DNA from 4 places in the Kitasatospora sp. NPDC058190 genome. Region 1 is predicted to be linked to each of the others. Evidence: riboswitches for the same ligand, from Rfam matches in the RefSeq annotation. Region 1 holds a riboswitch; each other region holds the start of a gene.

Region 1 (5,522 bases):
CGGCCGGGCGCCGGCCGCCCCGGCTAGCCCTTCAAGGACGAGACCTCGGCCCGCCAGAGCGCGGTGAACTCGGCCAGCCCGACGCCCAGCTCACCGCGCAGCAGCCGGTCGATCCGGTGCTCTCCGTCCTCGCCCTGCCCGTCGCCCGCGCCGACCGCCCGGTAGAAGGCGACCAGCCGGTCGGTCCCCCAGCGACGGGCAATCAGGTCGCAGGCGAGCCAGGACTGCTCGTAGGCCTGGGCGATGCCGGTGGCACCGGCGGTGAAGTCCGCGTCGGCGGGCAGCGCGGTGGGCAGCTTCCCGGCCGCGACGTCCCGGGCCAGCTCGGGGGCGATCTGCTGGGGGCGGCGGCCGGAGTCCCGGTAGGCGGTCCAGTCGGCGACACCTTCGGAGAGCCACAGCGGGGTCCAGGCCCGGGTGTCGGCCCTGGTCGCGACGTGGGTGGCCTCGTGGGTGACGACCACCTGCCGGCCGAAGTCGCTGAGCCGCCCGAACGCATCGGGGTTGATCACCACCCGGTCCGCCGGGGTGTGCCACGGCGCTCCGGGGGCGGCCACGGTGACCGCCGCCATGCCCGTCCAGCCCGCCGGGTCGGCTTCCAGCAGCCGGGCGAACTGGGTCTCGGTGGCGGGCAGTTCGAGCAGCAGTCGGCCCGGCCAGGCGCCGCCCCACACCGCGCTGACGGCCGGCACCGCCTTGTCCCCGACCGCGACCAGCCCGGCCGGGTCCGGCCCCTCGGCCAGGCCGAGCACCAGGCAGTGCGCGCCGGGGGTGGTACGGGCGGGGCCGAGGTCCCACAGCGCCGGGGGGCCGCTCGCGGCCTCCTCCCGCTCGACCCGCCAGCCACCCGCCTCCCGGACCAGCGCGATCCGGCGCGGGTACACCACCGGGTACTCGTCGTAGCCGGCGATCCGCACCGCCAGTTCGACGGCGGCGGTCAGCCGGTCCTGCCCGTCGGCCGCCGAAGACCTCTGATCGGGCGACAGCACCAGATTGCGGTAGACCGCCTCGGCCCCCGTGAGCCCGGACCAGGCGGGCAGCGAGCGCGCCCGCGCCGCCAGCAGATCGGCCACCTCGGCTCGCTGGTCGACCGGCCGCCCGGGTGTCGGCGGCGCGGCCGGGGGCAGCGACAGCTGGGTCAGCCCGCCGGCCGCCAGCAGCAGCGCAGCGCGCCGGGACAGCACGCGACCGGGTATGTCGGCCGGGTCGGAGGTCGTCGCGTTCAGAGCCGGACCACTCCCGCGACCGGCATCGCGTTGACGCTCTCGTACCGCACCTTGGCGCCCGGGTAGGGGGCGTGCACCATCACCCCGCCGCCGGCGTACATCCCGACGTGGTGCATGTCCCGGTAGAAGATCACCAGGTCTCCCGGCCGCGCTTCGGAGAGGCTGATCCGCTGCCCGGCGAAAGCCTGGGCCTGCGAGGTGCGCGGCAGGGTCACTCCGGCCTGCCGCCAGCTGTAGTACATCAGACCGGAGCAGTCGAAGGCGCGGGGCCCGGTGGATCCGTAGACGTACGGCGAGCCGATCATCCGCACCGCGGCGGCCAGCGCGGCCGCCCCGCGCTCGGAGGCGGCCGGGGTGGTGCCGAGGTCCAGCCGGTCGGTGCCGCGGGTGGCGCGCTGCTCGGCGTCGTCGGCGTCCTGGACGACCATCCGGGCCCGCTCGGCCGCGCTCAGGCTGTTGAGCAGCTGCTGGGCCTTGGCCAGCCGCTGCTGGATCTGCTGCTTGTTCTCGGCCAGCGAGCGCCGGGCCTGGTCCAGTTCGGCGAGCTTGCCCGCGGTCTCGGTTCGGCGCTGGTCGAGCCTGCGCTGACGGCCGACCAGCTCGTGCAGCGTCTCCTGCTGCCGCTCGGCGGCCTGCCCGAAGGTGCGGGCGCGGGCGAGGTAGGACGCGGGGTCGCTGGAGAGCATCAGCTGGGCGGTCTGGGTCATCCCGCCGCCGCGGTACTCGGCCCCGGCCACGGTCGCGAGGTCCCCGCGCAGCTGGTTGAGCTGGTCCTGGCCGGCGGCGACCTCGCCCTGGAGGAGCGTGGTCTCGCTCTGGAGCCGCTTCTGCGCCTCCTGCGCGGCGTTGCACTTCTCGGACGCCCGCTCGGCCTCGTCGTACAGCTTCTCGACCTGCGCCTTGACGTCCCTGAGATCGGGCGTGTCCGGCGCGCCGGGAGCGGCCTGGGCGCTGCCGCCGGCCGTCACGCTCAGGACCGTGGCGGCTGCCGCGGTCAGCACCAGCGCACGGGCGAGCAGTTGGGAACGACGGTGCACGGACATGGCGGCGGCGGCTCCAATCCTGGGGCACGGCCCCGCGGCCGCGCCCCAACGGGCGGCCGTCGAGCGGGAGTCCGGTGGCAGACGTTAGCGAGTCCGGGCAAGCGAGTCCAAACCCCTCCTGACCCGAATATTCGCCCCCCAATCGGACATTCGTCCAAGTCGCCGGAAAAGCCGCAGGCCCGGCCCTCCGTGGTGGAGGACCGGGCCCGAAACGGCCTGGGCGGGGATCAGACCCGCACGATGGAGGCCAGCGGCATGTTGGAGACCGCCTCGTAGCGGACCGAGGCGCCCGGCTTGGGCGCGTGCAGCACCTGGCCGTTGCCCGCGTAGATGCCGACGTGGTGGGCGTCGCTGTAGAAGATCAGCAGGTCGCCGGGCTGGGCCTGGGAGATGTCCGAGCCGATCCGGGTGCCGGCGCCGGCCTGCTCCTGCGAGGTGCGCGGCAGCGACACGCCGACCTGGTTGAACGCCCAGACCATCAGGCCGGAGCAGTCGAAGGAGCCCGGGCCGGTGGCGCCCCACACGTACGGGCTGCCGACCTTGCTCGCGGCGGCGGCCAGCGCGGCGGCACCGTGCGAGCTGCCGGGGGCGGCCGGCTTGGCGACCGGCGAGGAGGAGGCCGCGGAGCCCGAACCCGAGCCCGAGCTGATGTCGGTGCGGCCGCTGTCGCGCGAGGCGCGGTCGGCGGCGGCCTGCTGCTGCTGGGCGGCCTTCGCGGCTGCGTCGGCCTGGGCCTTGGCGTCGGCCGCGGCCTTCTCCTCGGCCTGACGGATCGCCTGGCGCTCCTGCTCGGTCAGGGTGTTGAGCAGGTCCTGCGCGGCCTTCAGCTTGTTCTGGACCTCCTCCTTGGAGGTCTTCAGCTGCTGGGTGGTGGACTCCAGCTCGGCGAGCTTGCCCTGGGCCTCGGTGCGGTCCTGGTCGAGCTTGCGCTGCTCCTCCTGGAGCTGCTTCAGCTGGTTCTTCTGGGTGTCACCGGCCTGGTTGAGCGCACCGGCCTGGTTGAGGAAGTTGTCCGGGCTGGTGGAGAGCATCAGCTGGACGGTCGGGGATATGCCGCCGTTGCGGTACTGCTCCCCGGCGATCTCGGCGAGCCCGCCCTGCATGTCGGTCACCTGGGCCTGCTGCCGGGCCACCTGGTCCTGCAGGCCGGAGACCTGCTTCTCCAGGGCCTGCTGCTTCTCCTGGGCGGCGTTGTACTTCTCGGTCGCCTGCTCGGCCTGCTCGTTGAGCTGGTCGACCTGCTCCTTGACCTGGTCCTTGGTCGGCTGCGGGTCGGCGTGCGCGCCGGACTGCGCGGAGAGGGCGACGGCTGCCGCGGCGACACCGGTCAGGATCGAGACACGGGCGCGGCTGGCGGGCTTGGGACGACGATGGGACGCCACGAAGGCGGACTCCTTCTTCCTACGTCCGCCTACCGGGTGAGCTGACGGGTTCGGGCCGGAAGCATGCCCTACGACGCCTCACAGCCGTTCCAGCGGCCGACCTGGCGCCGATTCACCCCGGAGGAACGTGGTTCCCCGGCTCCGCTCCGCAGCGCCCCCGACCACTGGGCTCCCCTGTCGGGCAGTCACTTCGACCTGCCCCGCTGTTTCGCGAACTCGACGGTAACCACCGCCGCCACCCAGGCTGGGTGATCGACAGTGCGGTGGTTCGGGGCACGACCCTAGTAACTGAACCGTGATCCGTTCAAATCCTTGTCAGAAAAAAGACGGAAGATTTCCCGTGTTCTTTTGTGAAAATGACCGATGGTGATCGCTGCTGCACGCAAAGCTGATCGGATCTCACCGGCCGACCACGGAACGGACAAACCCGAAGCGCCACCCCCGACAGGAGGGTGGCGCGGATCACAGGAGCGGAACCCGGACTTTCCGGCGTGTCGGGGTGTCAGACCCGGCGGATCGTGTTGATCGGCATCGCGTCGGCCTTCATCACCTTCACCACGTCCCCGGTGTGCGGCGCGTGGACCACCATGCCGTTGCCGATGTACATCCCGACGTGGTGCCGGTCGCTGCCGTAGATCACCAGGTCGCCCGGCTGGGCCTGGTCCAGCGAGGGCACCGCGGTACCGACGTTGCCCTGCTCCTGCGAGGTGCGCGGCAGCGAGACGCCGGCCTGGGCGTACGACCAGAGCATCAGGCCCGAGCAGTCGAAGGTGCTCGGCCCCGTGGCGCCCCACTGGTACGGCGAGCCCTGCTTGCTCATCGCCTTGGCGACGGCCACGGCCGCGTAGCCGCTGGCAGGCGGCAGGCTGCTGAGGTCGACCCGGGCCGTGCCGCGCGAGGCGCGGTCGTCCTGCTGCTGCTGGGCCTTCAGCGCGGCGCGGTCGGCGGCGCTGAGCGAGTTCAACAGGTCCTGGGCGGCCTTCAGCTTCTGGTTGACGTCCGACTTGGCCTGGTTCAGGTCCTTGGTGGTGGAGTCCAGCGAGGACAGGACCGCGGCGGCCTCGGCCTTCTCCTGGTCCAGCCGGCGCTGCTGGTCGAGCAGGCTCTTGAGCGCCTCGGTCTGGCTGGCGCTGGCCTGCTGGACGCTGGAGGCCTTCTCCAGGTAGCCGGACGGGTCGGAGGAGAGCATCAGCTGGACGGACGGGTCGATGCCGCCGGTGCGGTACTGGTCGCCCGCCACCTCGGCCAGGCCCGCCTGCAGCTGGGTCATCTGGTCCTGGCTGCGGGCCACCTGGTCCTGCAGCTGGTCGGCCTGTTTGCGGAGCTGGTCGGCCCGCTCCTTGGCGCCGTTGTACTTCTCCGCCGCCTGCTCCTGCTCCTGCTGGAGCTGGTCGATCTGCGCCTTGACGTCGTCCTTGCTCGGCTGCGGCGCCGCGTGCGCACCCACCTGGGCGGAGAGGGCGACCGCGGTCGCAGCGGCAGCGGTGAGCACGGAGACCCGCGCGCGGCTCGGCTGCTTGGGACGGCGGTGGGAGGCCAAGGGACCGGCTCCTTCTTCCATCGGACTCACCTGATCGGATGAGATTCCGGAAAATAGGTTTGACGCCAGACCCTAGTGAAGATCTATCCGTTTTGCCACTCCCCGAAGGCGTGAACTCCGGCCCCCACGCTGACTTCACGGGATCCGCACACCCTCGCAAAACGGACACTGCCCGGGCTCCACACCGCCCGACCCGAGGTCAGGGCCGGGCCAGCCGGTTCAGCAGCAGCACCGACGCCACCGGGCGCGCGCCCGCCTTCCGCACGCCCTCCGCGACCTCCCGGTCGGTGGACACCACCACCACCGGACGGCCCTGCGGCTCGGCCCGCAC
Region 2 (5,522 bases), on a different contig from region 1:
CCGGGAGGCGGACTTCGTTGCCGAATCCGGCCGGGGGCTGCACCTGGTGGAGTCGTTCAGCCGCTCCTGGGGCTGGCACCCGCTGGGCAGCGGCAAGGTGGTCTGGGCCATGTTCGAGGCGGAGCCGGCCCAGGGCGGCGGACTCGACGGACGTGTCGAAATCGGTGGACGACACCGGCGCTCGGCCTAGCGCCGTGCGGCGCGCGGCCGGCTCGGGGACGACCCGGGAGGACCACATCCCGGGCCCTTCCGCCAGTTCCTCGAGCCCTTGGACGCCGGACCGCCTCCGGCACCGGCATCCCGCGCCGGGCACTGCGATCCGTGCGTCACGGGCCCCGGCCCACGCGCCGGAGATCCGGGCCCGCGCGTTACAGGCCCCGGCCGGGCACGACCCGACCCGGTACGCCCCGACCCGACCCCACCCGTGGGAGCGCCCGCGGGGAAAAGACAAAGGCCGTCGTGGTGTCAGCACCCACGACGGCCCCCCGATGGTGAAGCGGCGACCGGTCAGACCGCCAGGTGGTCGAACTCCCCGTCCTTGGCCCCCAGCAGCAGGGCGGCGATCTCGGCCCGGGTGTAGATGAGCGCCGGACCGTCCGGGAAGCGCGAGTTGCGCATCGCCACCTCGCCGCCGGGCAGGGCCGCGAACTCGACGCAGTTGCCCTGGGAGTTGCTGTGCCGGCTCTTCTGCCAGACCACCCCCTTGAGGTCGGCGGCGGCCATCCCGTTGTAGGTGTGGTCCGAGCTGTGCGTGTCCTGCGAGTCGTGCATAGAAGTCTCCCGAAGAGCTCCGGAGTTGTCGTCCAGCGCGGCGCCCCGGCACCGTCGAAGGAACGGACCGGCCCCGTACCGGTCCGGCACAACGCCTCACTTGACGCGATGATAGCCGCAGTGCACGTGCATCAGCACGGGACATTGCAGGTGCACGAGGCCTTTTGCCGGCGGCCCCGAACTCTTCACGGACCCTTCTCCTGACGGTACGTAAACGGACATAGCCGACTGAATCGACGAGCATTCGATAACCGGCCGTGAGCGGCCCCCCGCTGAATGTTGATCTTCGAATGCCGGGAGTCGCGCCGCCGTGACCCTCCGTCAGGCCGCCCTCCGACTGTGAGACATCTCACGCGCCGCAGGTGCAACGCGATGCCCCACGGGACACGTCAGGGCGACTACGGGCGTCCACCCGGGGGTTGGGCGAGGAATGTCCGGATTGTAGGCAAACCGCCCGGACCGCGACGACGGAGACACGACCTTCGCACCGCGACCACCCGAAACCCGTACGGCAGCCGACTGCAGGCCTGACGGGCCGATGTCCTACGATCTCCGGCATGAGCACCGCAGCCATCCCGGGCGCGCCACTGCCCGTCCGTACTCCAGGCTCCCGTGCGCGGGGGCGCCACCGCCGTCCCGAGCGCCCCGAGATCCGCACCGGCTCGCCGGCCCTGGTGCTCGCCGTACCCGCGACCGCCGGGCCCGAGTCCCGCTCGGTCGTCGAGGAACTGCTCTCGATCGTCCGCAGCGAGCACGCCGGCGTCCAGGCCGCGGTCGGCTACCTCCCGACCGACGGCGCCGAGAGCGAGGGCGGGGACGACCGCACCGTCGCCGAGCTGCTGGCCGAGGCCGCCGAGGCCGGCCTGGCGGCGCCCGTCGTGGTACCGCTGGTGCCCGGGCCGCACGACTTCCTGACCGGGCTTCACGCCCTCGCCGCCGAGTACGGCGCGACCGTCACCGACACACTGGGCCCGCACCCGCTGCTGGCCGAGGCCGTGCACGTGCGGCTGTCCGAGGCCGGGCTGGCCCGGGCCGACCGGGCCCGGCTGTTCGCCATCGCGACCGCCGCGGACGGCGTGGTCCTGACCACCGTCGGCGGCGAGGACGCGGCCGCCGCTGCCGGCATCACCGGCGTGCTGCTGGCCGCCCGACTGGCCGTTCCGGTCGTCGCCGCGGCGCTCGACGTCCCCGGCTCGGTGGCCGACGCCGTCAACCACCTCAAGGAGACCGGCTCCCAGCGCCCGGCGCTGGCCCCGCTGGTGATCGGGCCCGAGGCGGACTCGGAGCTGCTCGCCACGGCCGCCGAGGAGACCGGCTGCCCGTCGGCCGCGCCGCTGGGCGCCTACCCGACCGTCGGCCAGCTGATCGCCTCCACCTACCTGGCCGCGCTGCCGACGCCGACGCCGGAGGAGCTGGCCCAGGCCGAGGCGGAGGCCGCGGCCGCCGCCGGGGCCGAGGAGGGCTCCCGTGGCGCCCACGCGGCCGCCCAGGGGCCCGTGGAGGCCTAGCGGACGCCCGCCGACCGCCTGTAGCACCGTCCCTCGTACCGAAGGGCCCGGAACGATCGCGTTCCGGGCCCTTCGGCTTGCCGTCGGCCCGCCCTGCGGCTCGCCCTTTCCCGCCGCTCCTCCTCCGCCCGCCCCGTCCACCTCCGGCTCGCCCCGCAGCTTGTCCAGGCAGGGAATTGCGGGAGTTATCGGAGCTAAAAGACGATAGTGCGCAATGTCCGTTTTGTCGCCTTTCGGCAGAAATGCTGGGCGCGTATTCCGGCGCTCGATTCACGCCCACCCCCCGTCGCGACCGGCGCGCCACCGCGCGCCTCCACGCCCCGTCACTTCACTTCTGAAGTGGAGACAATTGCGGGAATCCACAGCGGCATTACCGAAAAACGATCATTTACGATCATGGTTCGTGTCCAATTTGGCAGTTTCCGCTAAACCGTGATGCGCGTCACAGATATTTGCAGTTTGAACTTAAGTCTGCTTAACGTGCTCCCCGTTCGTGACCACACGGACCCAGTTCATCCGCGACGCCGAGTCCTGCCGTCGGATGTCCTGGCAGCGCGAAAACGCATCACGGCAGGAGCGGGGGAACCACAGGTAAGTCGCCCCGGGCCGCTCCTCGGAACGGTCCAGGGCTAGGGGTGAAGCCGCGCCCACAGCGCGGCCGGGCAACTCCAGCCCGAATCCGACAGCTCACCTCGCAGGCGTGGGAGAGGACCGCGTCTTCATGCTGCCCACCAACGGCACCCGCCTGTCCGGCCGTACCCGTCGCGTGATCGCCGCCCTCGGCGTCGCGGGCGTCGGTCTCACCATCCCGTGCCTCACCAACGGCACCGCCAACGCCGCCCCCGTCGCCACCTGGGACAAGGTCGCCCAGTGCGAGAGCAGCGGCAACTGGAGCATCAACACCGGCAACGGCTTCTACGGCGGCCTGCAGTTCACCTCCAGCACCTGGGCCGCCTTCGGCGGTACCGCGTACGCCCCGCAGGCCAACCAGGCCACCAAGGACCAGCAGATCGCCATCGCCGAGAAGGTCCTCGCCTCGCAGGGCCCCGGCGCCTGGCCCGTCTGCTCGGTCCAGGCCGGCCTGACCAAGAGCGGCGCCCCGGCCGCCGTCGACACCTCCGCCGGCACGGCCGCCAAGCCCGCCGCCCCGGCCGCCGCCAAGCCCGCGCAGAACCAGGCCCCGGCCGCGAAGCCCGCCACGCCGGCCGCGCCCGCCCAGCAGCAGGCGCAGTCGTCCACCGACTACACCGTCGTCGAGGGCGACTGGCTGTCCTCGATCGCCGCGAAGAACAACGTCCAGGGCGGTTGGCAGCACCTGTACGACCTCAACCGCGCCACCCTCACCGAGGGCCCGGACACCATCTACCCGGGCCAGCGCCTGACCTTCGGTGACGGTGTCAAGGCCCAGGCCGACAAGTCCTCCTCGTCCACCTCCGGCTCGGACTTCGGCTGGTTCAACCGCTCCCAGAAGGCCGGCCAGGCCGCGAACGGCGGTGCCGTGAACGCCAAGCCGACCGCCCTGACCCAGGCCTCGAAGCCGGTCGCCAAGCCGGCCACCAAGCCGGCCACCAAGCCGGTCGCCAAGCCGGCCGCCCAGGCCGCCACCGGCAGCATGGCCGCCGCGGTGTCCTTCGCCGAGTCCAAGGTCGGCCAGGCCTACGTCTACGGCGGCACCGGCAACGGCGGCTGGGACTGCTCCGGCCTGACCCAGGCCGCGCTGCGCGCCGCGGGCATCAACATCCCGCGCGTCGCCGCCGACCAGGCCGCCGCCAGCACCCACGTCTCGCTGGACAGCCTGCAGCCGGGCGACCTGCTGTTCTGGTCGAACAACGGCCAGAACTCCGGCGTGTACCACGTCGCGATCTACATCGGCGGCGGCAAGTACGTCGAGGCCGCCAACCCGAGCTCGGGCGTGCGCGAGCAGACCATCGCCAACTGGGCCCCGGACTTCGCCGGCCGGGTCTGAGCAACGGCCCACGGGCCCACACGCCCACAACCACGGGCCCACAGCTGACGGACAACAGAGAACAGCTGACAGGTAACAGATTTCAGATAACAGATTTCAACATCTGTCAGCCGTCGTCCGAACGCTGACCACCCGCCACCCCCGGGGAGAGTCTGGTCGCTCCTCCCCGGGGGTTTCGGCGCATTCGCATGGTGAAACCCCGGCCCGACGGGCATGCTGCTGCTCTGCACCCGAGGAGGAGTCACCATGGCCCAGGTCACCGTCACGCTCGACGCGAACCTCGCGATAGACGCGATGCTGCTCTCCGGCACCAAGAGCCCGCAGGACGCGGTCGAACTGATCCTGCGCGACTACCTGGCTCGCGGCCGCCGCACCGAGACCCGGACCGGCGACGCGGCCGACGGCCATCGGCTCACCGCCGACCGCCCGGCCGCCCAGGAGGGCTGACCGGACAGCACGGTCGAGCAGACGCACGCCGACGGGCCCCGGAGAGCAACCACCCTCCGGGGCCCGTCAGTCGAGCACCGCCATCCGGTACCGGGGTCAGCGCGCGCAGGCCCCGGTGGACCCGCGCATCACCAGCTCCGGCTGGAACATGAACTCCCCGCGCTGGGCGGCGTTCCCGCCGACCTCCTCCAGCAGCGCGTCCACCGCCGCCGTGGCCATCGCCTCGACCGGCTGGCGGATCGTGGTCAACGGCGGCTCGGTGAAGGCGATCAGCGGCGAGTCGTCGAAGCCGACCACCGACACGTCCTGCGGCACCGACAGCCCGCGCTGCCGCACCGCCCGGATCGCCCCGAGCGCCATCATGTCGCTCCCGCAGACGATCGCCGTGCAGCCCTTGTCGAGCAGCGCACCGGCCGCCGCGTGCCCGCCCTCCACGCTGAACAGCGTGTGGTGGACGAGCTCCTCCGCCTCCTCCTGGCTGCGCCCGAGCACCTCGCGCATCGCGGCCGTGAAGCCCTCGATCTTGCGCAGCACCGGCACGTACCGCCGCTGCCCGACCGCCAGCCCGATCCGCTCGTGCCCGAGCTCGGCCAGGTGCTGGACGGCCATCCACATCGCGGCCCGGTCGTCCGGCGAGATGAACGGCGCGTCGATCCGCTCGCTGTAGCCGTTGATCAGCACGAACGGCACCCCGCGCCCGGCCAGCCGGGCGTAGCGGTCGTGGTCGGCGGTGCTGTCGGCGTGCAGCCCGGAGACGAAGACGATGCCCGCCACCCCCCGGTCGACGAGCATCTCGACCAGTTCGTCCTCGGTGGACCCGCCCGGCGTCT
Region 3 (5,522 bases), on a different contig from region 1:
AGGTCATCAAGGAGCACGCCGTCGCCTCCGCGCTGGCCATGCGCGCGGGCGCCCGGGAGAACGAGCTGCTGGACCGGCTGGCCGCCGACGAGCGGATCCCGCTGGACCGGGCCGCGCTGGACGCGCTGCTGGCCGACAAGCTGTCGTTCACCGGTGCGGCCGGGGCGCAGGTCGCCGAGGTGGTCCGCCGGGTGGAGGCCGTCGCGGCGGCCTACCCGGAGGCGGCCAAGTACGCGCCGGCCGACATCCTCTGACGCCGCGTCAGTTCTCCAGCGAGGGCCCTGCCACCGTTCCGGTGGCGGGGCCCTCGGGCGTCCTGGTGTGTCCGGGGTCGAGCGGCGGGGTGGTGGTGGCGCAGGGCCAGTCGCAGTTCGGCTCGGCCACCGGGTGCTCCTGCGGGGTGAGCACGTTGCCCCGGACGGTGGCGAAGGCGATCAGCCCGCCGCAGACCAGCAGGCCCGCGCAGATCAGCATCGCGGTGTGGAAGGCGGAGTCCACCGAGGACGGCACCCGGTAGGCATCGCCGCTCAGGCCGGCCAGCGCCGGGAGGGCAGCCACCGCGAGCAGGCCGGCCGCGCGGGCGGCGGCGTTGTTGACGCCGCTGGCGATGCCCGCGTGCCGTACGTCGACGGCGGCCAGCACCGTCGCGGTCAGCGGTGCGACCAGCAGGGTCATCCCGCTGCCCATCACCGCGACGGCGGGCAGCACGTCCGCCCAGTAGGAGGAGCCGGGGCCGGTGCGCAGCATCAGCAGCACCCCGGCGGCGCAGAGCAGCGGGCCGACGGTGAGCGGGATGCGCGGGCCGATCCGCTTGCCGAGGCGGCCGGCGCGCGCCGACAGGGTCAGCATCAGCACCGTGATCGGCACCAGGGCGAAGCCCGAGACCAGGGGCGAGAAGCCGGACACGATCTGCAGTTGGACCACCAGCAGGAAGAACACCCCGCTGAAGGCCGCGTAGACGCAGAGGGTGACCAGGTTCACGGCGGTGAACAGCCGGGACGAGAACAGTCCGAGCGGCAGCATCGGATCGGGTGCGCGGCGCTCGACGGCGACGAAGGCGGCGCCGAGCAGCAGGCCGATCGCGCCGGTGAGCCAGACGGCGGGGGACAGGCCCTCCCCGGCGGCGGTGAGCGCGTAGGTGATCGCGCCGAGGGCGAGTGCGGCGAGCAGCGCGCCGGGCACGTCGAAGCGGCCCGAGGCGGACTCGTCGCGGCTCTCCGGGACGTAGCGGGAGCTGACCGCGATCACGGCGGCGGCCAGCGGCAGGTTCAGCAGGAAGATCCAGCGCCAGCCGGGGCCGTCCACCAGCCAGCCGCCGAGGAAGGGGCCGATGGCCGCGGACACCCCGCCGAGACCGGACCACAGGCCCACCGCCGCCGAGCGGTCGTCAGGATGGAAGACGGCCTGGAGCATGGCCAGCGAGCCGGGGGTGAGCAGCGCCCCGCCGATGCCCTGGACGGCGCGGGCGGCGATCAGCACGTTGATGTTCGGGGCGAGGGCGCAGGCCGCGGAGGCGGCGGCGAACCAGACCACGCCGATCAGGAAGACCTTGCGCCGTCCGTACCGGTCGCCGAGCGCGCCGCCGAGCAGGATCAGGCCCGCCAGCGTGAGCAGATAGGCGTTCAGCGTCCATTGCAGGGACGCCAGGGAGGCGCCGAGGTCGGCGCCGATCCGGGGCAGGGCGACGTTCACCACGGTGCCGTCGAGCATCGCCATGCTGGAACCGAGCACCGTTGCCAGGAGAACCCAGCGGCCCTGCGCGGTGCTCAGGCGCAGGGTGCCGGCCGTTGAGGTGGCCACGGCCCGATCCTGCGCCCGGCGGGGTGCACGTGACAAGGGTCACCGGGCGGTGTGTCCAGGGTGGGCGGTGCGTGAGCGGATGGTCGCACTGGGCCGCCGAGGGCGGCGCAGCGTCGTGGAGCAGTGGCGCCGAGTGAATGGATTGTGCACGCACCGCATGGTGGGCCATGCGGAGGGTGACCGCGCCGCGGGGGGTTGTCGCTGGTTCAAGAGATCGACATTGCTTCACCCGAACGGATGGGTTTTAGTTCAGCGACCACCCGGCCAGCCTGGGTGGATCCACCGGGTGGAACGCCGAGTCCTGCCGCTGCCCAGTGGTTCGAACTGAGCTCTGCACGGCAGGAGCGGGGGACCCACAGGTAAGTCGCCGGACCGGAGTCCGCGCTGTTCAGCGCGAACGTCCAGGACCGGCTCGGGGTGAAGCCGCGCGTGCGGCCGGGCAACTCCAGCCCGAACCCGACAGCTCACCTCGCAGGCGTCGGAGAGGAATCCCATGCCTGCTCAGGCTCGTCGTATCGCCGTGCCCCGCGCCGCCCGCATCGGCATCGCAGTCGCCGTCACCGGTGTCTCCTTCGCCCTGCCGCTCGTGACCACGATGAGCGCCCAGGCCCACAACGCCCCGGCCGCCTCGGTCGTGCAGCACGCCGCCGCCGTGGATGCCGGGTCGGCCGCCCCGGCCGCCGCCCACGACGGCTACCGCGTCGTCGGCGGCGACAGCCTGTCCACGATCGTCGACGCCCGGAACGTCGAGGGCGCCTGGCCCGCGCTGTACGAGCAGAACCGCTCGGTGGTCGGCACCGACCCGAACCTGGTCTTCCCGGGTCAGTGGCTGTCGCTCGCGGCCCACGCCGACGCCGCCGAGCCTGCGGCCCCGGCCGAGCCTGCGGCCCCGGCCGAGCCGGCCGCCCCGGTCACCCAGAGCGCCGCCGCTGCCGCAGATGCTCAGGTGCAGGTTCGGACCGAGGCCGCCAAGCCGGGCGTCCAGGTCCAGACCCGGATTCAGAACGCCGCTCCGGCCCAGGCCGTCACCGCAGCCCCGGTCGCCGTCACCTCCGGCTATGTCGCCCCGCTGGCCAACCCGGTGCTGGGCGAGGCCTACGGCGTGGCCGGCTCGATGTGGGCCTCCGGCCACCACACCGGCCAGGACTTCGTCGCCTCCACCGGCACCCCGGTGCGCGCGGTCGCCAACGGTGTCGTGGTGAAGGCCGGCAACGGCGGTGCCTACGGCAACCAGGTCGAGATCAAGCTCGCTGACGGCAGGTACGCCCAGTACGCGCACCTCTCCGTGATCGGTGTGAAGATCGGTCAGACCGTCACCGCCGGCCAGCGGCTCGGCCTCTCCGGCGCCACCGGCAACGTGACCGGCCCGCACCTGCACTTCGAGATCCGCACCGGGTCGGAGTACGGCTCGGACATCAACCCGGTCGCTTACCTGCGGGTGCACGGCGTCGCGCTCTGACGCTGCGCAGCCCCTGTTCGGACCCCGCGCTGACCGCGGGTTTCAGGAACCACCGCTGGTGCGGGGCGAATCGACCGCCCGGGATGGTCATGTCGGGTGACCGCTCGACCGGGTGATCGCCGCACCGGTGGACATGGGCGCGGGACACGCCCAAGGCCGGCCCGGCTTCGCGAGGACCCCTCGTGGAGCCGGGCCGGCCGTTGCCGTTCGCGGCTCCGGGGGAGTTCGAGTGGGTGGGATCGCGCTGGCGCCGGCGGTGCGGCGCCGACGGCCGGAGCGGTACGCGCGGATGGGGCGGATCGTGCCGGAGGACGCCGTCGAGCGGTGACGCCCGGGCGTGGTCAGTTCCGGCGGACGGGCAGGCCGTGCTCGGCGGCGGCCAGCAGCTCGTGCATCCGGTGCCCGAAGTCCTCGGTGTCGCCGGCGGGTTCGGGGAAGACCAGGCGGACGTCGCGGTGGCCGTGCGGGTGGTCCAGACGCAGTACCAGGCCGTAGCGGTCGAGGGCGAGCGGGCGGATGTCCGGGTGTCCGGCGAGCAGGGCCGGGTCGAGCAGGCCGGTGAGCAGGTCGAGGGCGTCGGCGTGCTCGTCGGCCAGGTGGGTGAGCAGCGAGGCCTCGTGCCGGGCCAGCGGGTCGGGGGCGGCGAGGGCGAGGTCGACGGCAGTGAGCGCGCCGGTGCCGTACGGGGTGGCGAGGACGGCGTGGGCGACGTCCACGCGCAGGTGGACGCTGAGGCCGTCGTCGGCGAGGTGGGCCAGGTGCAGCCGGCCGGCCAGGGTGAGGCGGCCGCGGATCCGGTCGCGGACGGCGACCGGGGACACGTCGGTGACGTCGAGGACGACGGCCAGGCCCTCGGTGGCTTCGGCGGCGGCCGCGGTGAGCGGGGCGTCCAGCGGGGCGCGCAGCCGCAGCCGGGAGCCGTGCACGGAGACCGGGGTGTCCAGGTCGTGGTGTTCGCCGAGGGCGCGGACGGTGAGTGAGGAGGTCGCGCTGAGCAGGCTGTGGACCCGTTCGGCGGTGGTGGGCTCGGGCACCTCGGCGTCGCCGGTGGGCAGACTCATGAACGGACCTCCTGGTGGTTAGGTGAGCCTAACCTAATGTCCGCGCAAGGGTGTGGCAAGTGGATGGCGGGGTGCGGCGAGGGCCCGGACGCGTGACGGCGTCCGGGCGCTCGGGGGTTTCGCGGGGCGTCAGGCGACGACGGCCTGGGCGTCGATCTCCACCAGCATGGGCTCCTGGGGCAGCTCCACGAAGACCGTGGTGCGGCAGGGCTTCACGCCGCCGGGCTTGATGTTCTCCTCGATGAACTCGGCGTAGACCTCGTTCATCAGCGGGAAGTCGGCGCGCTTGGTGAGGTACACGCGGAACATCACCACGTCCTCGATGGTGGCGCCGCCCGCCTCGACGATGGCCTTGACGTTCTCCAGGGTGCGGCGGGTCTGGGCCCTCACGTCGCCGCGGTGGAGGTACTCGCCGGTGGCCGGGTCCTGCGGGCCCTGGCCGGAGACCTGCAGGATCGGGCCCTTGCGGACGCCCTGGGAGAACATCCACGCGGGGGCGGGGGCGCCGTCGGTGCGGATCTCGGTCTTGTCGCCGGTCTGGGGGTGCTCGGACATGGGGTTCCTTTGGAGGTGGCGGACCGTCAAATGCGGTCGGGGCTGCCGCAGTCGGCCGAGACGGCGCGGGCGGTGGTGAGCAGTCGCGGGAGGAGGTCCAGCACCTGCTCGTACGGGAGGACGACGTCGGGGACGGAGATGGAGGCGGCGGCGACCACCCGGCCGCTGGCGTCCCGGATCGGGGCGGCCACGCAGTTGATGAAGGACTCGTGCTCGGCGTGGTCCTCGGCCCAGCCCCGGGCGGCGACCTTCTCCAGCTCGGTGAGCAGCGCCTCGGGCGTGGCGAGGGTGCGCTCGGTGTGCGGGGTGAAGTCGATCCCGGCCACCACCCGGTGGCGCTCGGCCGGCGGCAGGTCGGCCAGCAGCACCTTGGACACGGCGGCGCAGTGCAGCGCGGTGCGCAGGCCGATCCGGGAGTACATCCGGACCGGATGGCGGGAGTCGAACTTGTCGATGTAGACCACCTCGCCGCCCTCGTACGCGGCCAGGTGCACGGTCTGGCCGGTGGAGGCGTTCAGCTCGGCGAGGTGCGGGGCGGCGATCCGGCGGATGCCGCGCTGTTCCAGAGCGAGGCCGGAGAGCGCGAACAGGCCCGCGCCGAGGTGGTAGCGGTAGGCGGAGTCGCGGTAGACGAACCGTTCCTCCTC
Region 4 (5,522 bases), on a different contig from region 1:
ACCGGTGGCTCGACCGGAATCGGCGCCGCCACCGCCCGTGCCCTGCTCAAGCAGGGCCACCACGTGGCCGTCACCGGACGTGACGCGGACAAGCTGGCCGCCTTCGCCGCTTCGGCCGGAGCGGGCGAGCGGCTGCTGACGATCACCGGCGACGCCAGCGACGCGCACGACGTCGCCTCCGCCGTGCGCCGCGTGGTGGACGCGTGGGGCCGACTGGACAACGTCATCGCCAACGCCGGTTTCTCACTGCCCGGCAACCTGGAGAGCCACGCCCCCGAGGACATGCGCGCCATGGTCCTCACCAACGTCCTGGGCCCGGCCCTGCTGGTGCGGGAGACCCTGCCGCATCTCAGGGAGTCCAAGGGCCGGATCGTGATCATCGGCTCGGTCGCCGGGGTGCGCAACACGCCTGGCAACCTGTACTCGGTCACCAAGTGGGCCGCGCACGCGCTGGCCGAGAACACCCGGCTGCTGGTCGGCAAGGACGGAGTCGGCGTGACCGTCGTCGCCCCCGGGGTGGTGGACACCCCGTTCTGGAACGAGCGCGGCGGCACCCCCGACGCCTCGCCGACGATGACCCCCGAGCAGATCGCGGACACGATCGCCTTCGCCGTCAACCAGCCCGTGGGCGTGGACATCAACCACATCACCGTGCGGCCGACCGGGCAGCTCGGCTGACGCCGCACTCCCAACGACCGTACGACAAGGCACCTTCGGCCCCCGTGGCGTACCACGCGGGGCAGGACGCAGGATCTGCTCGTGGCGTGAGGCGAACGCTGGGCAAGGGCCGCTCGCCCCGGGGGCCGCACATCGAGCGGGTGACCTCCAGACCTCCTCTTCCGTTCTCAAGGCACAACTCCGGCGTGTCCGCGCCGGGTTCGTCCTGATGCGCTGCGGAAGTCAGAGGCCACTGATGAGTGATACCGACCTGCGGACCAGCTCCGTGATCCCGACTCAGGCCACCCGGCCGGGGAGGGACGTGCGCGTCCTGGTGGTCGGTGCGGGGTTCTCGGGCATCGGCGCCGCTGTCCGGCTGCGCCAGGCCGGGGTGCGCGAGGTCCTCGTGCTGGAGAAGGGGCCGCAACTCGGCGGCACGTGGCGGGAGAACACCTACCCCGGCTGCGCCTGCGACGTTCCCTCGACGCTCTACAGCTACTCGTTCACCCCGGACGCCGCCTGGAGCAGGGTGTTCGCCGAGCAGCGGGAGATCCACGCCTATCTGCGGGCGACGGCCGAACGGCACGGGCTCGGCGAGGTGCTGCGCTGCGGCGTGCGGGTGGACGGCGCCCGGTGGGATCCGGTGGCCGGGCGCTGGCGGCTGGAGACCAGCGACGGACCGTACAGCGCCGCGGTGCTGGTGATGGCCACCGGGCCGTGGCACGTCCCGCGCCACCTCGACGTTCCCGGGGTCGAGGAGTTCACCGGACCCGTGATCCATACCGCCCGGTGGGACCAGGACGTCGACCTGACGGGGCGTCGGGTCGCCGTGGTGGGCACCGGCGCCTCCGCCGTCCAACTCGTACCGGCCATCGCACCCCGAGCAGCCGCCGTGCACGTCTTCCAGCGGACCGCCCAGTGGGTGCTCCCCAAACCCGACCTGTCGGTGCCCGAGTCCGTCAACCAGCTCCTGGATCGCCTGCCCGGCTCCCGCAACGCGCTGCGCGCCGGGCAGTACGCGCTGCAGGAGTGCTTCGGCTTCGCCTTCCGGCACCCGCGCCTCGCCCGTCTCCTGGAGGCGGGCGCCCGTGCGCACCTGCGGCTCGCGGTCCGTGACCGGTCGTTGCGCGAGGCGCTCACACCCAGCTACCGGCTGGGCTGCAAGCGCCTGTTGACGTCCAGCACCTTCTACCAGGCCATCGCCCAGCCGCACGTCCAGCTGCATCCCACCGCGGTGACGGCCGTGCGCGGTAACGAGCTCGTCGGCGCCGACGGCACTTCCGCCCGGGCCGACGTCCTCGTCACAGCCACCGGCTTCCGCATGGGCGAGCTGCCACTGGCCCGCCGCCTGTACGGTACAGGCGGCCGGACGCTGCACGACGCCTGGGGCGGCGAACCGCGGGCCTACCTGGGCACCACCGTCAGCGGCTTCCCCAACCTCTTCCTGCTGCTGGGGCCCAACCTGCTCGGCGGCTCAACCTCCGCGATCACCGTCCTGGAAGCCCAACTGACCTACCTCACCAGCGCCCTGGCCCACCTCGACCGCTGGGGTTACCGCGCCCTGGAGGTCCGCCCGGCCGCCCAGGCCGCGCACAACGAGGCGGTGCAGGAGGCGTTGCGGACCACCGTGTACAACTCCGGCGGCTGCACCAGTTACTACTTCGGCCCGAGCGGGCGGAACACCTTCGCCTGGCCCTGGTCGACCGGGCGGCTCATCCGGCAGCTGAGCCGCATCGACCCCGCCGCCTACGCCTTCCACCCCCCGACCGGGCCGGCACCACTGCCCGCCACGGCATCGCTGGGAGACCCGGCACGTCGGTGATCTCCGCGTGTCCGTCGAAGGTGAACATCGCGTCGCCGGCCGCCACCGCGCTGGCACCGAACGCGTGGTGCACCCGGCGCCCGCACTCCCCCTGCGAGCGATCACGTCCCCACTGCCATCAGACCTCCGAACAGCACGGATGATCCATCGGCACCCGCAGTGGGGCCAGGTCAGAAGGACGCGTTCCAGATCTCCCTCGGCAAGCCGGCCGGATGGTGGCACATGGCGGTCAGGGCCGACTCGACGGCGGTCTCGGTCGGCGCGGGTGGTCCGCCGGGGACTGCGCGGCCCCGTCCTGGCCCCGGGTACGCCGACGGCCCGGCTCACGCATCGCGACGTGAACCGGGCCGGTCAGGTGGCCGCTGGGCAGCCTGTCAGCCGCCGGACATCCGGCCGCCGGGCGGTACTCGCTCGGACCCATCGGTTCGAACAGGCCGATCAGGCCCGATCAGGCCGTACCGATCGGGAGAGGTCCGATCAGTACGCGCTGTGCACCTGCCAGAACGCCCAGGCGGCGTTCGGGCTGCCGTAGACGGTGTTCATGTACTGCAGAGCCCACTTGAGCTGGGTGGCGGGGTTGTTCTGCCAGTCGGAACCGGCCGAGGCCATCTTGTTGCCGGGCAGCGCCTGCGGCAGGCCGTAGGCGCCCGAGCTCGGGTTCGTGGCGTGGATGTTCCAGCCGCTCTCGTGGCTGATGATCTGGTCGAACGAGGCCAGCTGGTTCGCCGGGACGATCGAGGCCGCGAGCGCCTGCAGCGCGGCCGGGGTGTTGGCGACCGGGGCGGCCGGGGTGGCGGCCAGCGGGCTGGCGGCGGCCGGCTTGGCCGGAGCCGGGGCGGCCCCGCCCAGGGTCAGGTGCTGGCCCGGGTAGATCTTGCCCGGGCCCTTGGTCAGCACGGACTTGTTGAGGTCGTAGAGCTTCTGCCAGCCACCCTGCACGTGGTGCGTGGTGGCGATCTTGGTGAGGGAGTCACCGCTCTGGACGGTGTACACAGCGGGCGCCTGCGGGGCGGCGGCCGGGGCCGAGTGCGCCGGGGCGGACTTGACGGGGGCGGCGTTCGCGGCGGTGGCGGCGACCACCGGGATGCCGGCGCCGACGCCGACGACCACGGCGGCCGCGACCATGCGCTTGACGGAGCCGACGGCGAACAGGCTGGGGCGAGCGTTGACGGGCAGCATGAAGTGCGATTCCTCTCACACGCCTGCGAGGTGAGCTGTCGGGTTCGGGCTGGAGTTGCCCGGCCGCGCAGAGACGCGGCTTCACCCCTAGCCCCACCGGAACCAGTCCGGATGAGGCGACTTACCTGTGGGTCCCCCGCTCCTGCCGCGGTGCTTCATGGATGCACGTGCCCGCCCGATCCGGCGGCAGGATTCGGCGTTCCGGAGAGCGGGGTTCGTTTCGTACGGAGACGAACGAGAAGGAACGTAAACGGCGCGGAGCCACTAGCACAAGCCCTCGTGAGCTGGGTCACGGCACAGCCGGATTGTCCGAATGATCCACAATAGCGCTTGATAACGATTCGGCAACGCCCCTATGAGTGTGCGTCAGTGCGGGCCGCCGGGCCCAGCGTGGCGGCCATCGCCCGATGGCGCGCCGTGCGGGTCGTGGGTTCGGGCCGACGCGCCCGTCCCGGGGCGCGCCGACCTGACCAGTGGTCAGTCTGCCTGCCGGCCCTGCGCATCGACGCCGCCCGGCACCTCGGCTGCTGGATCGTACGGGGTGCGGGTGCAGACGAAGCCGGCCTGGTCCAGGTGGTCGACCGTGCCGTCGGCCCGGCGCACCACGCGCAGCGGCTCGCCCGCGTAGTGGCCGTCCAGCCCGGTCCAGGTCCCGTCCGGCTCGGGCTGGAACCGTGCGGTGCGGGTCGCGCCGCCCAGCGCTGTGAGCTCCAGCACACGGCCGGTTCGCAGGTGCAGCATGACCGCGCCGGTGCCACAGCAGCAGGGGCCGGTCAGCGCCAACGGGCGTCGGCGAAGCGCCGCCGGGGCTCGGGGATCCGCGGCTCGTGCTCGGTTGACCGCTCTGCGGGAAGCTCTGGACGACTATCTGCGGCTTCGCCGCTCGGCCAGCCCCAGATCGCTGGGGAGAGGTCTTCGGTGACGACACTGTCGCCGCCGCCATGATCGACCGCCTCGTCCACCACGACGAGGTCCACTCCCTCAAGGGCGAGTCCTACCGCATGCGAGGCCGCGAACTCGGACACCCCACCGACGACGACTGACACGCACCATCCGGCGAGACCAACGGGATGGCCCACGACTGAACCGCCGGAACCGGCCCGTTCTGAGCCGTTGCCGACAGCCTTCATCGGTCTGCTGATCGCGGACAGTGCCTACCTCGGAGTTGCTCACCGTCCCGGGTCCGGTACTCAGCGCTCCTGAAGGTCGGGCACGGTCTCGCGATACGCGCGAGCATGCCCTGCTGGCGCTGTGCCTGGACGGGGCGCACCTCGGGACGGCAGGCGCACTTGGCGGACAAACAATGGGATCCGCCCAGATCCTCAACGACGGATGTGTCGGGCGGCTGCCATCCTCGGGGACCTCGTGAATGTGCCGGTGACCAGGGCGTACCGTCGGGCCCGCCCGACGTGCCGCAGTCCGGGAAGTTCTGGTTCGATGGGGGCGCCGTCACCACCGCCCGCAAGGAGCAGGACCCTGAGTACGTCGTTCGCAGAAGCGCTGTCCGTCGGACTGCTGGTCCTGGTCCTGGTGTGCGCGGTGGTGCGGCCCTGGGGCTGGCCGGAGGCGGTGGTCGCAGTCCCGGCGGCGGGGCTGGTGATCGCCACCGGCGCGATCCCGTCGGCGCACGCGGTGGCCGAGGCGGAACGGCTCGGGCCGGTGATCGGGTTCCTGGCGGCCGTGCTGGTGCTGGCGCAGTTGTGCGACGACGAGGGGCTGTTCCACGCCTGCGGAGCATGGATGGCCCGCACCTCGGCCGGGAGTCCCCGGCGGCTGCTGGCTCAGGTGTTCGTCGTCGCGTCGGTGATCACGGCGGTGCTCAGCCTGGACGCCACCGTGGTGCTGCTCACGCCGGTGGTGTTCG

The links. Region 1 has a riboswitch for cyclic di-AMP ahead of ACFVWU_RS21945 (NlpC/P60 family protein). Riboswitches for the same ligand answer to the same signal wherever they lie in the genome.
Region 2: it holds a riboswitch for cyclic di-AMP, as region 1 does, so the genes downstream of both, ACFVWU_RS04110 (transglycosylase family protein) here and ACFVWU_RS21945 (NlpC/P60 family protein) in region 1, are expected to answer to the same signal.
Region 3: it holds a riboswitch for cyclic di-AMP, as region 1 does, so the genes downstream of both, ACFVWU_RS38510 (peptidoglycan DD-metalloendopeptidase family protein) here and ACFVWU_RS21945 (NlpC/P60 family protein) in region 1, are expected to answer to the same signal.
Region 4: it holds a riboswitch for cyclic di-AMP, as region 1 does, so the genes downstream of both, ACFVWU_RS18385 (LysM peptidoglycan-binding domain-containing protein) here and ACFVWU_RS21945 (NlpC/P60 family protein) in region 1, are expected to answer to the same signal.

The regions. Positions count from the first base shown of each region.
Region 1 covers NZ_JBHVVI010000047.1:34,056-39,577, forward strand. Annotated here, with positions in the region: gene ACFVWU_RS21935 (hypothetical protein) at 24-1,184, opposite strand; gene ACFVWU_RS21940 (NlpC/P60 family protein) at 1,223-2,269, opposite strand; gene ACFVWU_RS21945 (NlpC/P60 family protein) at 2,497-3,651, opposite strand; cyclic di-AMP (ydaO/yuaA leader) riboswitch at 3,662-3,815, opposite strand; gene ACFVWU_RS21950 (NlpC/P60 family protein) at 4,154-5,191, opposite strand; gene ACFVWU_RS21955 (NYN domain-containing protein) at 5,391-5,522, opposite strand, start outside.
Region 2 covers NZ_JBHVVI010000006.1:8,626-14,147, forward strand. Annotated here, with positions in the region: gene ACFVWU_RS04095 (ATP-binding protein) at 1-190, shown strand, start outside; gene ACFVWU_RS04100 (DUF397 domain-containing protein) at 508-771, opposite strand; gene ACFVWU_RS04105 (hypothetical protein) at 1,329-2,279, shown strand; cyclic di-AMP (ydaO/yuaA leader) riboswitch at 2,831-2,993, shown strand; gene ACFVWU_RS04110 (transglycosylase family protein) at 2,980-4,245, shown strand; gene ACFVWU_RS04115 (hypothetical protein) at 4,492-4,692, shown strand; gene ACFVWU_RS04120 (LacI family DNA-binding transcriptional regulator) at 4,789-5,522, opposite strand, start outside.
Region 3 covers NZ_JBHVVI010000138.1:8,253-13,774, reverse strand. Annotated here, with positions in the region: gene purB (adenylosuccinate lyase) at 1-254, shown strand, start outside; gene ACFVWU_RS38515 (MFS transporter) at 262-1,800, opposite strand; cyclic di-AMP (ydaO/yuaA leader) riboswitch at 2,113-2,291, shown strand; gene ACFVWU_RS38510 (peptidoglycan DD-metalloendopeptidase family protein) at 2,294-3,259, shown strand; gene ACFVWU_RS38505 (DUF2470 domain-containing protein) at 3,601-4,320, opposite strand; gene ACFVWU_RS38500 (RidA family protein) at 4,450-4,875, opposite strand; gene ACFVWU_RS38495 (IclR family transcriptional regulator) at 4,902-5,522, opposite strand, start outside.
Region 4 covers NZ_JBHVVI010000036.1:15,158-20,679, reverse strand. Annotated here, with positions in the region: gene ACFVWU_RS18395 (SDR family oxidoreductase) at 1-678, shown strand, start outside; gene ACFVWU_RS18390 (flavin-containing monooxygenase) at 914-2,479, shown strand; gene ACFVWU_RS18385 (LysM peptidoglycan-binding domain-containing protein) at 2,957-3,658, opposite strand; cyclic di-AMP (ydaO/yuaA leader) riboswitch at 3,666-3,867, opposite strand; gene ACFVWU_RS18380 (hypothetical protein) at 4,136-4,399, opposite strand; gene ACFVWU_RS18375 (ATP-binding protein) at 4,525-4,701, shown strand; gene ACFVWU_RS18370 (arsenic transporter) at 5,096-5,522, shown strand, end outside.